DNA from 2 places in the Ralstonia sp. SA306 genome. Region 1 is predicted to be linked to the other one. Evidence: predicted binding sites of a transcription regulator. Region 1 holds the regulator's gene; the other holds the start of a gene.
What was found. Region 1 encodes FNR, which switches genes on or off when oxygen is low (the NO sensors DNR and NnrR bind a similar motif). Its sites were predicted from a motif close to TTGATNNNNATCAA; they were not measured.
Positions count from the first base shown of each region.

Region 2: the regulator FNR is predicted to act here: its motif matches at 4,610-4,623, upstream of M1D44_RS23515 (DUF2249 domain-containing protein).

Region 1 covers NZ_CP096451.1:1,742,942-1,748,562, reverse strand. Annotated here, with positions in the region: gene ccoP (cytochrome-c oxidase, cbb3-type subunit III) at 1-443, shown strand, start outside; gene ccoG (cytochrome c oxidase accessory protein CcoG) at 440-1,903, shown strand; gene M1D44_RS08390 (FixH family protein) at 1,930-2,157, shown strand; gene M1D44_RS08385 (hypothetical protein) at 2,154-2,408, shown strand; gene fnr (fumarate/nitrate reduction transcriptional regulator Fnr) at 2,430-3,158, opposite strand; gene M1D44_RS08375 (sulfite exporter TauE/SafE family protein) at 3,340-4,083, shown strand; gene scpB (SMC-Scp complex subunit ScpB) at 4,570-5,415, shown strand; gene M1D44_RS08365 (pseudouridine synthase) at 5,508-5,621, shown strand, end outside.
Region 2 covers NZ_CP096452.1:1,543,467-1,549,087, reverse strand. Annotated here, with positions in the region: gene M1D44_RS23535 (ABC transporter permease) at 1-212, opposite strand, end outside; gene M1D44_RS23530 (ABC transporter ATP-binding protein) at 202-996, opposite strand; gene M1D44_RS23525 (GntR family transcriptional regulator) at 1,051-1,773, opposite strand; gene M1D44_RS23520 (nitric-oxide reductase large subunit) at 1,930-4,206, opposite strand; gene M1D44_RS23515 (DUF2249 domain-containing protein) at 4,239-4,529, opposite strand; gene nirK (copper-containing nitrite reductase) at 4,802-5,621, shown strand, end outside.

The DNA of each region.
Region 1 (5,621 bases):
ACCTGACCGACAGCGACTGGCTGTACGGCGGCGAGCCCGAGACGATCCTGACCACCATCACCAAGGGGCGTCACGGTGTCATGCCATCGCTGGCTGCTGTGGTGGATGGCAACCAGGCTGTCAACGTGGCCAACTACGTGCGCTCGCTGTCGGGCTTGTCTTACGACCCGATCAAGGCAGCGCGTGGTGAACCGACGTTCAAGTCGGTCTGCGCGGCCTGCCACACGGCAAGCGGCAAGGGCAATCAGACACTTGGCGCACCTAACCTGACCGACCGCGTCTGGCTGTACGGCAGTTCGGAAGCAACCATCGTCGAGACCATTCTCAAGGGTCGTGACAACACGATGCCGGCGCACGAGAACCTGCTCTCGCCGGAGAAGATCCGCATGCTGGCGGCCTATGTATGGGGTCTGTCGAATAGCAATACGAGTCACGCGCAATGAGCGACAAAGAACCAGCCTGGCGCCCGATGACGCCCGCCACTGCGGCGGCGGGCGCCGAAGACGCACCCACCGAGCAGATGCTCTATGAGGTCCGGCGCAAGATTTATCCACGCGCCGTGACCGGCGCCTTTGCGCGTTGGCGCGTCTGGCTGGTGCTGGCCACGCAAGCCATCTTTTATGGCTTGCCGTGGTTCCAGTGGAACGGTCGCCAAGCAGTGCTATTCGACTTGGGCGCACGCAAGTTCTACCTCTTTGGCCTCGTGTTGTGGCCGCAGGATGTCATCTATCTGACGTTGCTGCTGGTGCTGTCGGCGCTGGCGCTGTTTCTATTTACGGCGGTGGCGGGGCGGCTCTTTTGCGGCTATGCCTGTCCGCAGACGGTCTACACCGAGATTTTCATGTGGATCGAGCGGCACATCGAAGGAGATCGCTTCGCGCGCATCCGCCTCGACGGTGAGCGTTGGAGCCTGCGAAAATTCCGCCTGAAGGCCGCAAAACATTCGGCTTGGATCCTCATCGCGCTGTGGACGGGCTTCACCTTCGTGGGCTTCTTCACGCCAATCCGCGATCTGGGCATGGAGACCTGGACGCTGTCGCTCGGTCCTTGGCAGACATTCTGGATGCTGTTCTACGCATTTGCGACGTGGGGCAACGCCGGTTTCATGCGCGAGCAAGTCTGTCGGTACATGTGTCCCTACGCTCGTTTCCAGAGCGTGATGGTCGATCCCGATACCTATGTTGTGACTTACGACACCCAGCGCGGCGAGCCGCGCGGCAGCCGTTCGCGCAACGCCGATTTCGAAGCTCAGGGTCTGGGTGCTTGCGTCGACTGCAGCATCTGCGTGCAGGTGTGCCCGACCGGCATCGACATCCGTCAAGGGCTGCAATACGAATGCATCGGTTGCGGTGCTTGCATTGACGCCTGTGACCAGGTCATGGACAAGATGCGCTACCCGCGCGGTCTGATTCGCTACACGTCAGAACGCGCGATGCTTGATCGGCTCAGCCCGAAGGAAGCCCGGCGACATCTGCTGCGTCCGCGTGTGCTGATCTATACCGGGATCATGCTGGTGCTCTTCACCGGGTTCATCGTGGCGTTGGCCATGCGGCAGCCACTCAAGGTTGACGTCATTCGTGATCGTGGTGCACTGGCGCGTGAAGTGGATGGCGGCAAGATCGAGAACGTTTATCGCCTGCAACTGATGAACGCCTCCGAGCACCCCATGCGCGTGACCATCACCGCAGAGGGCATGCCGGAACTGGACGTGGAAGGCGGTCGCGGCGAGTCGACCACATTGGAACTGCCGCCGGCGGCTAACCGACTGCTGCCAGTGCGCGTACGCCGGCCGGCCGACGATGCCGCCCCCGGCTCGCACAAAATCCGTTTCGTCATCCATGCAGACAGCGGTAGCGACAGCCTCGTACTGCGCGAACCGTCGAGCTTCATCGTGCCGCGCTGATGCGGCATCCCCAACAGGAGGCAACGATGCACGCAACGCAATCTTCCGCACAGGCCCGTCCTTGGTGGCGCGAGCCCTGGCCGTGGCTGCTGATGGCAGGGCCGTTCGTCGCCATGGTCGGCTGCGGCGTCACAATCTGGCTGGCGGTGTCGCATCCCGACGCTGTTATTCATGACAACGTCGTGCGGCGCGGTTTGGTCGTTGAAAAGACGGTCCTCACGCCGGCGCATGCCATTCACACGGAGGCCCGATGAAGCGTCGATTGCTGATGTGGATTCTGTGGCCGGCATTTCTGTCGGCCGCGCTGGCTGAGCTGGTGGTCTTCGCGGTGGTCGACCCCGCAGACCTGCGTTTTTTCGGCGAGCAGATCACGGTGTCGGCCCAAGCGGTCTACACCGTGTCGTTCTTTGTGTTCTGGTTGTTGTGCGGATTGTCGAGCGCGCTGACGCTCTATGTGTCACCGGGCATTGGCAAGCTGGAAGCGCATGAACACCCGCTCGTCTGAGCGGGCGCCATGGAGGGCAGCTTAGGCCGCCTGACCGCTCATGACCTGGCGCAGGCCGGCCAGGTCGATCAGCTTGACGTGGCGTTGGCGGATCTGGATGAGACCCGCTTCGGCAAAGCGCGAGAACAGGCGGCTGACCGTTTCGAGCTTCAGGCCAAGATAGCTGCCGAGTTCTTCGCGGCTCATCCGCAGGACAAACTCGGTCGACGAATATCCACGCTGGGCCGAACGCTTCGAGAGGTTTAGTAGGAACGCTGCGAGACGCTCCTCCGCACGCATGGAGCCCAGCGTGAGCAGCATCAGATGATCCTGCGAAATCTCCTTGCTCATGATGCGCAGGAACTGATGCTGCAGCGAAGGCAGCCGGCGCGAAAGGTGCTGCAACTCGTCGTAGCGCACCACGCAGACTTCGGTATCTTCGAGCGCGGTGGCGTCCGACACGTGGCGCATGTCGCCAATGCCATCGAGCCCGACGATTTCACCCGGCAGGTGGAACCCCGTGATCTGGTGTCGACCGTCTTCAAGCGTCAGATGGGTTTTGAGCGTGCCGAAACGAATGCCATAAACCGCTTCCAGCGGCTCGCCCAAGGAATAGAGCGATTGCCCCTTCTTAATGCGGATGCGCTCGCTGACCAAATCGTCCATCTTGCGCACGTCGTCCGAGTTCATTCCCACCGGCAGGCAGATTTGCCCTAGTACGCAGGTGGAGCAACGCGAGGCTTGATCGGTAAGTGCGATTCGAGTGAGCACGGGTGGGGGCGACTGAATTTCGGGAAAGTGAAATGAGTAATTCTTGTGATGCTGCTGCAGCTTATTATAACGGCGACCTTCTTGTCCTCGGACATTTCCGATGCGGCAAAACGCGTCGATTACGCTTAGTTCGCAACAGTAAAACGAAAACCTTGGTCCATATCAAGAGAGCGTCAGAAAGATGAGTGCCGCAGCGCTTCTGAGCGTTTTCCTGATTGCATTGCTCGGTGGTGTGCATTGTCTGGCGATGTGCAGCGGTATCGCACTCGCGGCCGAACGTGGAGCTGTGGCGGTGCGGATCGTGTCCCGTCGCCGGCTATGGTTTGAGCAGGTCGTCATGCATGCCGGCCGGCTGACCACCTATGCGTTGCTGGGCGCAATCATGGGTGCGATGGGCGCGACTGTCTGGCGCCAGCAATGGCTGCCGATTCAACGCGGCTTGTTTGCCTTCGCTAGCGCATTGCTGGTCGCCTACGGGGTTTTGCTGCTTGTTCGTTCCGCTGGGGATGCGTGGCGCAGTGTGTGGCTTGAGCGCTTGCTTGGCCGCGTGGCAGGTGGCCTGTCTCGAGGGGCCGCCACGCTGGGAAGTAGGCTGCAACGTCAGTCGCCGTTACTACGCCGCTATCTCACTGGCATGGCCTGGGGGCTGGTGCCGTGTGGCATGGTCTACGGCGCATTGGCTGTGGCGTTGTTGGCGGGCAACGCCGCCTCCGGGGCCGTGGTCATGCTCGCTTTTGGTGCCGGTACGCTGCCCAACCTGCTGATGATGTCTGGTCTGGCTGGGTGGCTGCGCGGGCTGTCGCGCCAGCGATGGGCGCGGGGCGCGGCCGGCATCGCCATCGCCGGGTTTGGGGTCTGGGGGCTGGTTCACGCAATCTGGTTGCCAGAGATGCTTAACGCACACGGATTCTGTCTAGTGCTGTAGGTGTTTAAGGCGCGCGGAAATTGCCATCCGGCCTGGGATGGGTGGCTAGGGCATCTTCCCGGTTGCGGCGTTGCTGGAAATTGCCCTACAATCGACAACAATTCGATTCGCCACCCGCGCAAATCAACAATCCCAAGCGCGGCGCCAAGCGATGCCATCCAGCGGTAGAGTCACCCTGGACAGTCGATTCGGGCAGGCTGCCGTTCTTCTTGGTAGTCGTCCGGTGCAGTATCCGTTCCCATGGCGGCGGAAGAAATTGCCCTTGTGGTGCCTGACCGGCACCGGATCAACTCGCTCCTCCGGCCCTACTTTACGGGCACAACCACTGCGTTTTGGTGCAGAGTCCAATTGAATTAATTGGCCTTCGCGTGCCGGGCCCGGGCGGGCAACAGCATTCAGAAATGCCGCGTGCTTCGCGGCGGGACGACAAACCTCAAGCGTGACGGCGACTGGCCGCGCGCGAGCAATGACGAGCCGCTCAACCCGATGAATACCCAAGAGGCGAAGATCGTCCTCGAAACCGCGCTGATCTGCGCGCAGGACCCGTTGCGAGTCAATGACTTGCGCAAGCTGTTCGACGAAGATGTTTCCGCAGACACCATCCGTGTGCTGCTCGAAGAGCTGCGCCAGGACTGGTTGAATCGCGGTGTCGAACTGGTCGCGCTGGCCTCGGGCTGGCGCCTGCAGAGCCGCCCGGAAATGCGCGTGTATCTCGATCGCCTGCATCCGGAAAAGCCGCCAAAGTATTCGCGCGCCGTGATGGAAACGCTGGCGATCATCGCTTATCGCCAGCCGGTCACCCGCGGTGATATCGAAGACATTCGCGGTGTGACGGTCAACACGCAGGTCATCAAGCAGATTGAAGACCGCGGCTGGATCGAGGTCATCGGTCATCGCGACGTGCCAGGCCGCCCTGCGCTGTATGCGACGACCAAGCAGTTTCTCGACGACCTTGGCTTGCGTTCGCTGGACGAACTGCCGCCGCTTGAAGATGCCCGCGCCCAGGCGCAGGCGAGCCTGCTGGAGCAGGGCGCCATCGAATTCGAGGGCGGTGCAATTGCGGTGGAAGAGCTGACGGCGATGGTCAACGACGCGCCGGAAGGTGCTGAGAGCGTAGCGGCTTCGGTGGAGGACTCTGCCGGATCGCCCGTTGCCGAGGCTTCCGTCGAGGCAATTGCTGAAACGCCAGCGCAGCCCGTTGAGGTTGCGGCGGGTGGCGAGCCAGCGCTGGAAACCGAGTCGCAAACAGTGAATGCGATCGAGGTTGCAACTGAAGACGAGTACAAAACACCGATCGAGCCGCCTGCGGCTCCCGCCAATGAACATTCGTGACGCCATGCCCGCCGCACAGTCGGTGCATGGTCTGAACCCCTAGATTTTTTGAAGACGTTGTGAGCACCCAGTCAGACTCCATGGATACACGTATGCCGGCCGACGCCGACGCTCAGCCGCCGCGACAAGACGGCGGTGATGGGACTGAGGCCGCGCCTCGTCGCAAGGGATTGCGCCGAGGCTTGCGCAACCTTGTGGCTTCGCGC
Region 2 (5,621 bases), on a different replicon from region 1:
TTGTCGAGCCAGCGTGCACCGCCTTCCCACACGAGTGCCAGCACGACGAGGATCACGAGCTTGCGCAGCCACGCCTGCTCGTACAGGCGCTCAGCAATGGAGAGCGGTTTTTCCACCACGCCGATGCGCTCGAACGCCACGGGCGTGCTGTAGACGGGCGCGCGATTGCTGATGTCGGTGGTGGCCGGCATGGAAAGGGTTTCAGTCTGCATGGGTTTCCTCTACCGTGCGGGCGAACAGCATGTCGTGAATCTCGGCTTCTAGCGCTTTGAAGCGCTCAGGATCGTCATCGTCGCGCGCCAGGCTCGGTAGTTCGGCACGCACCTGGCCGGGATGCGGCGAGAGAATCAGGATGCGGCTGCCGCAGCGGATCGCCTCTGGAATCGAGTGCGTGACGAACAGCACGGTGAAGCGCGTTTCATCCCACAGCTGCAGCAGCTCGTCCTGCATCTTGCGGCGCGTGAGCGCATCGAGCGCGGCGAAGGGCTCGTCCATCAGCAGCACGTCGGGTTCCATCGCCATGCCGCGCGCGATGGCTACGCGTTGCTTCATCCCGCCCGACAGCATGTGCGGGTGGTGGTCGGCAAACTTGGTGAGATTGACCTTGTTGATGTAGTGCAGGGCGCGTTCTTCGGCTTCACGCGGGCCCAGCTTGCCCGTGGAGAGCAGCGGGAACAGCACGTTCTCTTTCACCGTCTTCCATGGCAGAAGCTGGTCGAACTCCTGGAACACCATCATGCGATCCGGGCCAGGCTTGGTCACTGGCTGGCCCTTCAGGCGGATCTCGCCTTCGGTGGGCGTGAGGTAGCCACCGATGGCTTTGAGCAATGTCGATTTACCGCAGCCCGACGGGCCCAGCAGGATGTAGCGCTCGCCGGGATAGACCTGAAAGTCGACGCGGTAGGTGGCCGTCACCAGATGCTGGCGTGTCTTGTACTGCAGCGTGACGCCGCGCACATCCAGCAGCGGTGGGGCCGTCGATGAGTTGGCCTGCATGATGTTGTCTCCTGTGTGTGTTTTTTTTCGGTATGGATTGCAGCGTCTCGGGCGCTACCGGATATCCACGTGGTACCGGAAGTGCGCCGCCGCGCCGCGCGAGCGCCGCCATTCAAGCGGCACCCGGTCGTAGCCGCGCGCAACGCGTTCGATGACCATCACCGGATCGCCGGGCTGGATGCGCAGGAGCCGCGCATACGTTGCATTGACGGCCTCGGCGGTGAGCGTTTCTTCGGCGCTGGCGATGATCTGGCCGCAGTGGGATTCGTACAGCGGATACAGCAGGTCGCCAAACGCGTCGAGTTCCAGCGTGGCGAGCGGCGCAAAACGGTCGTACGGCAACCAGATTTCTTCGGCGAGCATTGGCGCGCCATCCAGCAGGCGCAGCCGGGTCAGGCGAATGACGGGTGAGCCGGTTTCAATCTGCAGGCCCGCAGCCGGTGCAGAAGGCGCATCGAGCACGTCGCGTTTGAGAATGCGGCTTTCGGGAATGCGCCGCTCGCCGCTTTCACTCTGGAAGCGGAAGAAGCGGAACAAGGAGCTGGCAAAACTGGCGCGCCGCACGAAGGTGCCGCGGCCCTGGAAGCGTTCGAGCAGCCCTTCGGCCACCAATACGTCTACGGCTTTACGGACTGTGCCGACCGCCACGTTGTACGTCTTGGCAAGCTCGGCTTCGGTCGGGATGGCGTCGCCCGGGCGCCAGTGCTGTTGGGCGATCTGCGCGGCCAGATCGTCGCGCAATTGCTGATAGCGGGGTAGGCGGAGATCGGCGGGCATGGGTATCGAAAGTGGTCAACTATTCATCTATATGACTCGTCATTGTAGGGAGCTTGAAGGCGGGGGGCATTACAGGAAAACCCGCAGGGCCCGGTCGGATGATCGACACGGGCCCTGCGGGTTTTGGGAGGACTGCTGGGTTATGGATTCACGCGATTAACGCGTCGCGCGAGCCGAAGCCGGCAGCGGTTCGGTCTGTTGTGCCTTCGGACGGCGCAGCAGCCGCAGCGCATACCAAGCCAGCACAAGCGCACCGATGGCGAACACGATGTCACCCGGCACACGCAGCCAGACCAGCGTTTCCATCACTTTCGAGTGGACCACTTCCGGCGAGCGGGCGTACCACATGCCCTTGGTGACGCTGGCCCAGGCCTGGTAGATACCGGCCGGCAACAGCGACATGAACACCATCATTGCCAGGCCGATGTTCAGGCCCCAGAACGCGGGCTTGAGCAGGCGATCGGCATGCAGGCTGCGCGCATACAGGCCGCGCAGGCAGAACAGCATCAGGCCGATACCGAGCATGCCGTACACCCCGAACAGCGCAGCGTGCCCGTGGGCGGCCGTCATGTTCAGACCCTGCACGTAGTACAGCGAAGCGGGCGGGTTGATGGCGAAGCCGAGCAGGCCGGCACCGACGGTGTTCCAGAAGCCCACGGCCACGAAGCACAGCACGGGCCACTTGTAGGCGTTGAGCCACGGCGTGCCTTGCGTGCGGCGATAGTTCTGCAGCGCTTCGAGCCCGATCAGCGAAAGCGGCACCACTTCCAGCGCAGAGAACACTGCGCCCACCGAGATGATCGAGGTCGGCGTCCCCGTGAAGTACAAGTGATGCAGCGTGCCCAGAATGCCGCCGAACAGGAACACGATCGTTTCAGCCACGATGGCGCGGTTGGCGCTGCTGGCGCGAATCAGGCCCAGGCGCGTGAAGATGAGCGCGATGACGGCGGTGGCGAACACTTCAAAGAAGCCCTCGACCCACAGGTGGACGAGCCACCAGCGCCAGTACTCGATCATCGAATAGTGCGTGTGTTGACCCCACACCAGCGACGTCGAATAGAAGCCGCCGATACACGTGGCCGACAGGAACACCATGGCGATCAGCCCGCGCGATTCCGACGGCGTCTTCAATGCCGGCCACAGCGCGCGGCCGAGCAGCACCACCCAGAACAGCAGGCCGATGAACAACAGGATCTGCCACACGCGGCCCATGCTGGTGTATTCCAGCCCCTGGTTGCCGACCCAGAAGCCGAAGTCCGCACCGCGATGTTGCAGCGTGCCAAGCCAGCCGGTGGCGATGGAGCCCACCACGATAAAGATCAGCGCCCAGAACAGCACATCAACGCCCAGCTTCTGGAACTTCGGTTCACGCCCCGACAGCAGCGGCGCAATGTACAGGCCCGTGGCCAGCCACGCCGTGGCAATCCACAGCACGCCCAGTTGCGTGTGCACCGTGCGGCTGATCACGTACGGCAGCACCTGCGCCAGGGGAATCCCGAAGAACGATTCACCTTCCACCGCATAGTGCGCGGTGATGGCGCCCATGCCGATCTGCACCAGCATCAGGCCGATCACGGCAAAGAAGTACTTGCGCGTGGCCTTCATCGAGGGCGTGGCGACCACGTTGAGGAACGGATCGGCCGGCAGCGGCGCAGCTTCCTCTTCGTGCTTGCTGCTGCCGTGCAGCCACAGCATGGCGGCAATACCGCCCAGCAGCAGCACGATGCTGACCATCGACCACATGGCGGCACCGCCGGTCATGGTGTTGCCCACGAGCGGTTCATGCGGCCAGTTGCTCGTGTACGAGATGTCGGTCTCGCCCGGGCGGTCGGCAGCGGCGGCCCACGACGTCCAGAAGAAGAACGCCGCCAGGGCTTCGCGATCGGCCGCCTCCGGCAGCACACCGGTGGCCATGGCGTATTGATCACGCAACGTTGCCAGCGACGGATCGGTGCCGAACAGGGCCTCGAAGTGTTGCGCCACACCGCGGATTGCATCTGCGCGCTCGCGCGACACGGTCAGGATGTCGTGATTTGCGTCGTACGTATTGCGGCGCATTTCTTCCTTCACGCTGGCGTCGACGGCGGCTTGCTGCACGGTCGTCAACGGCGCATCGGTATCGAACTGCTGATGCGCGCGGATGGCTTGCAGCGCCGTGGCTTCACGGTGAAGCCAATCGGCAGACCAGTCAGGCGCAACGTAGCTGCCGTGGCCCCAGACGGTGCCAAGCTGCTGGCCGCCGGCTGCCAGCCAGGCTTCTTGGCCGCGCTGGATTTGTTCGCCGGTAAAGAGCACCTCGCCCACAGAGGTGACAACAGCATGCGGAATCGGCGGCGCTGCCAGATAGATCTGCCGGCCCAGATAGCCCAATGCTCCGAACGACAGGATGAAGATCAGGCCTAGCCACCGCCACAGCCTTTGGTTGTTTTTCATGACAAGGTTCCTTGCAGGATGCGATCGGAAATTCAGGCGCCACCACCGCAGCCACCACAGCAGTGGCCGGCGCTGGCGGCAGATGCCACCTTGGTGATGGCAACGCGCCACGTAGCGGGGCCGCGCTCAAGGTAGTCCCAGGAAAACTGGCCCGGGCGCTCGACTTGAAACTGCGACTGCAGCGGGCGCGGATCGTGATCGTTGATCAGCTCCAGGCTCTGACCGATGCCGAGTTCCCCGAAGGCGGAGAAGATCAGCGGATGGCGCTCGCGCGGCGCCAGCACACGGAGGTCGAGCTGGATGGTGGAGGCGGACTGTGTCATGGGGATTCCCTCTGTGGGTGTCGCATCAAAAAGATGCATTAAGGATGCAACTATATTAGTGAGCGGAATCTCCGGCGTTATTGATGTATATCAGATGCTTGTTTTATGGGTATCTTGATGTGGTAAATCACGCCACGACTGGGCTTGCGTGCCACGCGGTGGGGTGGATGTGCCGGACGGGGTCGGTTTTCGTTTGCGCTGTATCAAAGCCCTAATGGCCGCCGGGGCCTAACGTGGAGCGGACGACACCAGACCGATACACGGGGGAAAAAATGAGCCGTCTTCACACCGTCCGCAGCCTGATGCGCGCGGGCTTGATTTCTGTGGTGCTGGGCGCACTGCTTGCGGGCACCGCGGCCCGCGCCGCCAGCACCAAGTTGCCGGGTGACTTCGGGCCGCCGCGCGGCGAGCCGATCCACGCCGTCCTTACGAGTCCGCCGCTTGTGCCACCGGCGGTCCACCGGAACTATCCAGCCAAGGTCATCGTGGAGCTGGAAGTGGTCGAGAAGGAAATGCAGATCTCCGAAGGCGTCAGCTACACCTTCTGGACGTTCGGCGGCACCGTTCCCGGCAGCTTCATCCGCGTGCGGCAGGGCGACACGGTGGAGTTCCACCTCAAGAACCACCCGAGCAGCAAGATGCCGCACAACATTGACCTGCACGGCGTGACCGGGCCGGGCGGCGGCGCAGCATCGAGCTTTACCGCACCGGGCCATGAATCGCAATTCACCTTCAAGGCGCTCAACGAGGGCATCTACGTCTACCACTGCGCCACGGCGCCGGTGGGCATGCATATCGCCAATGGCATGTACGGCCTGATCCTGGTCGAGCCGCCCGAAGGCCTGCCCAAGGTTGATCACGAGTACTACGTCATGCAGGGCGATTTCTACACGGCCGGCAAGTACCGCGAGAAGGGCCTGCAGCCGTTCGACATGGAAAAGGCCATCGACGAACGCCCGAGCTACGTGCTGTTCAACGGTGCCGAAGGTGCGCTCACCGGTGACAAGGCGCTGCACGCCAAGGTGGGTGAAACGGTGCGCATCTTCGTTGGCAACGGCGGGCCCAATCTGGTCTCAAGCTTCCACGTAATTG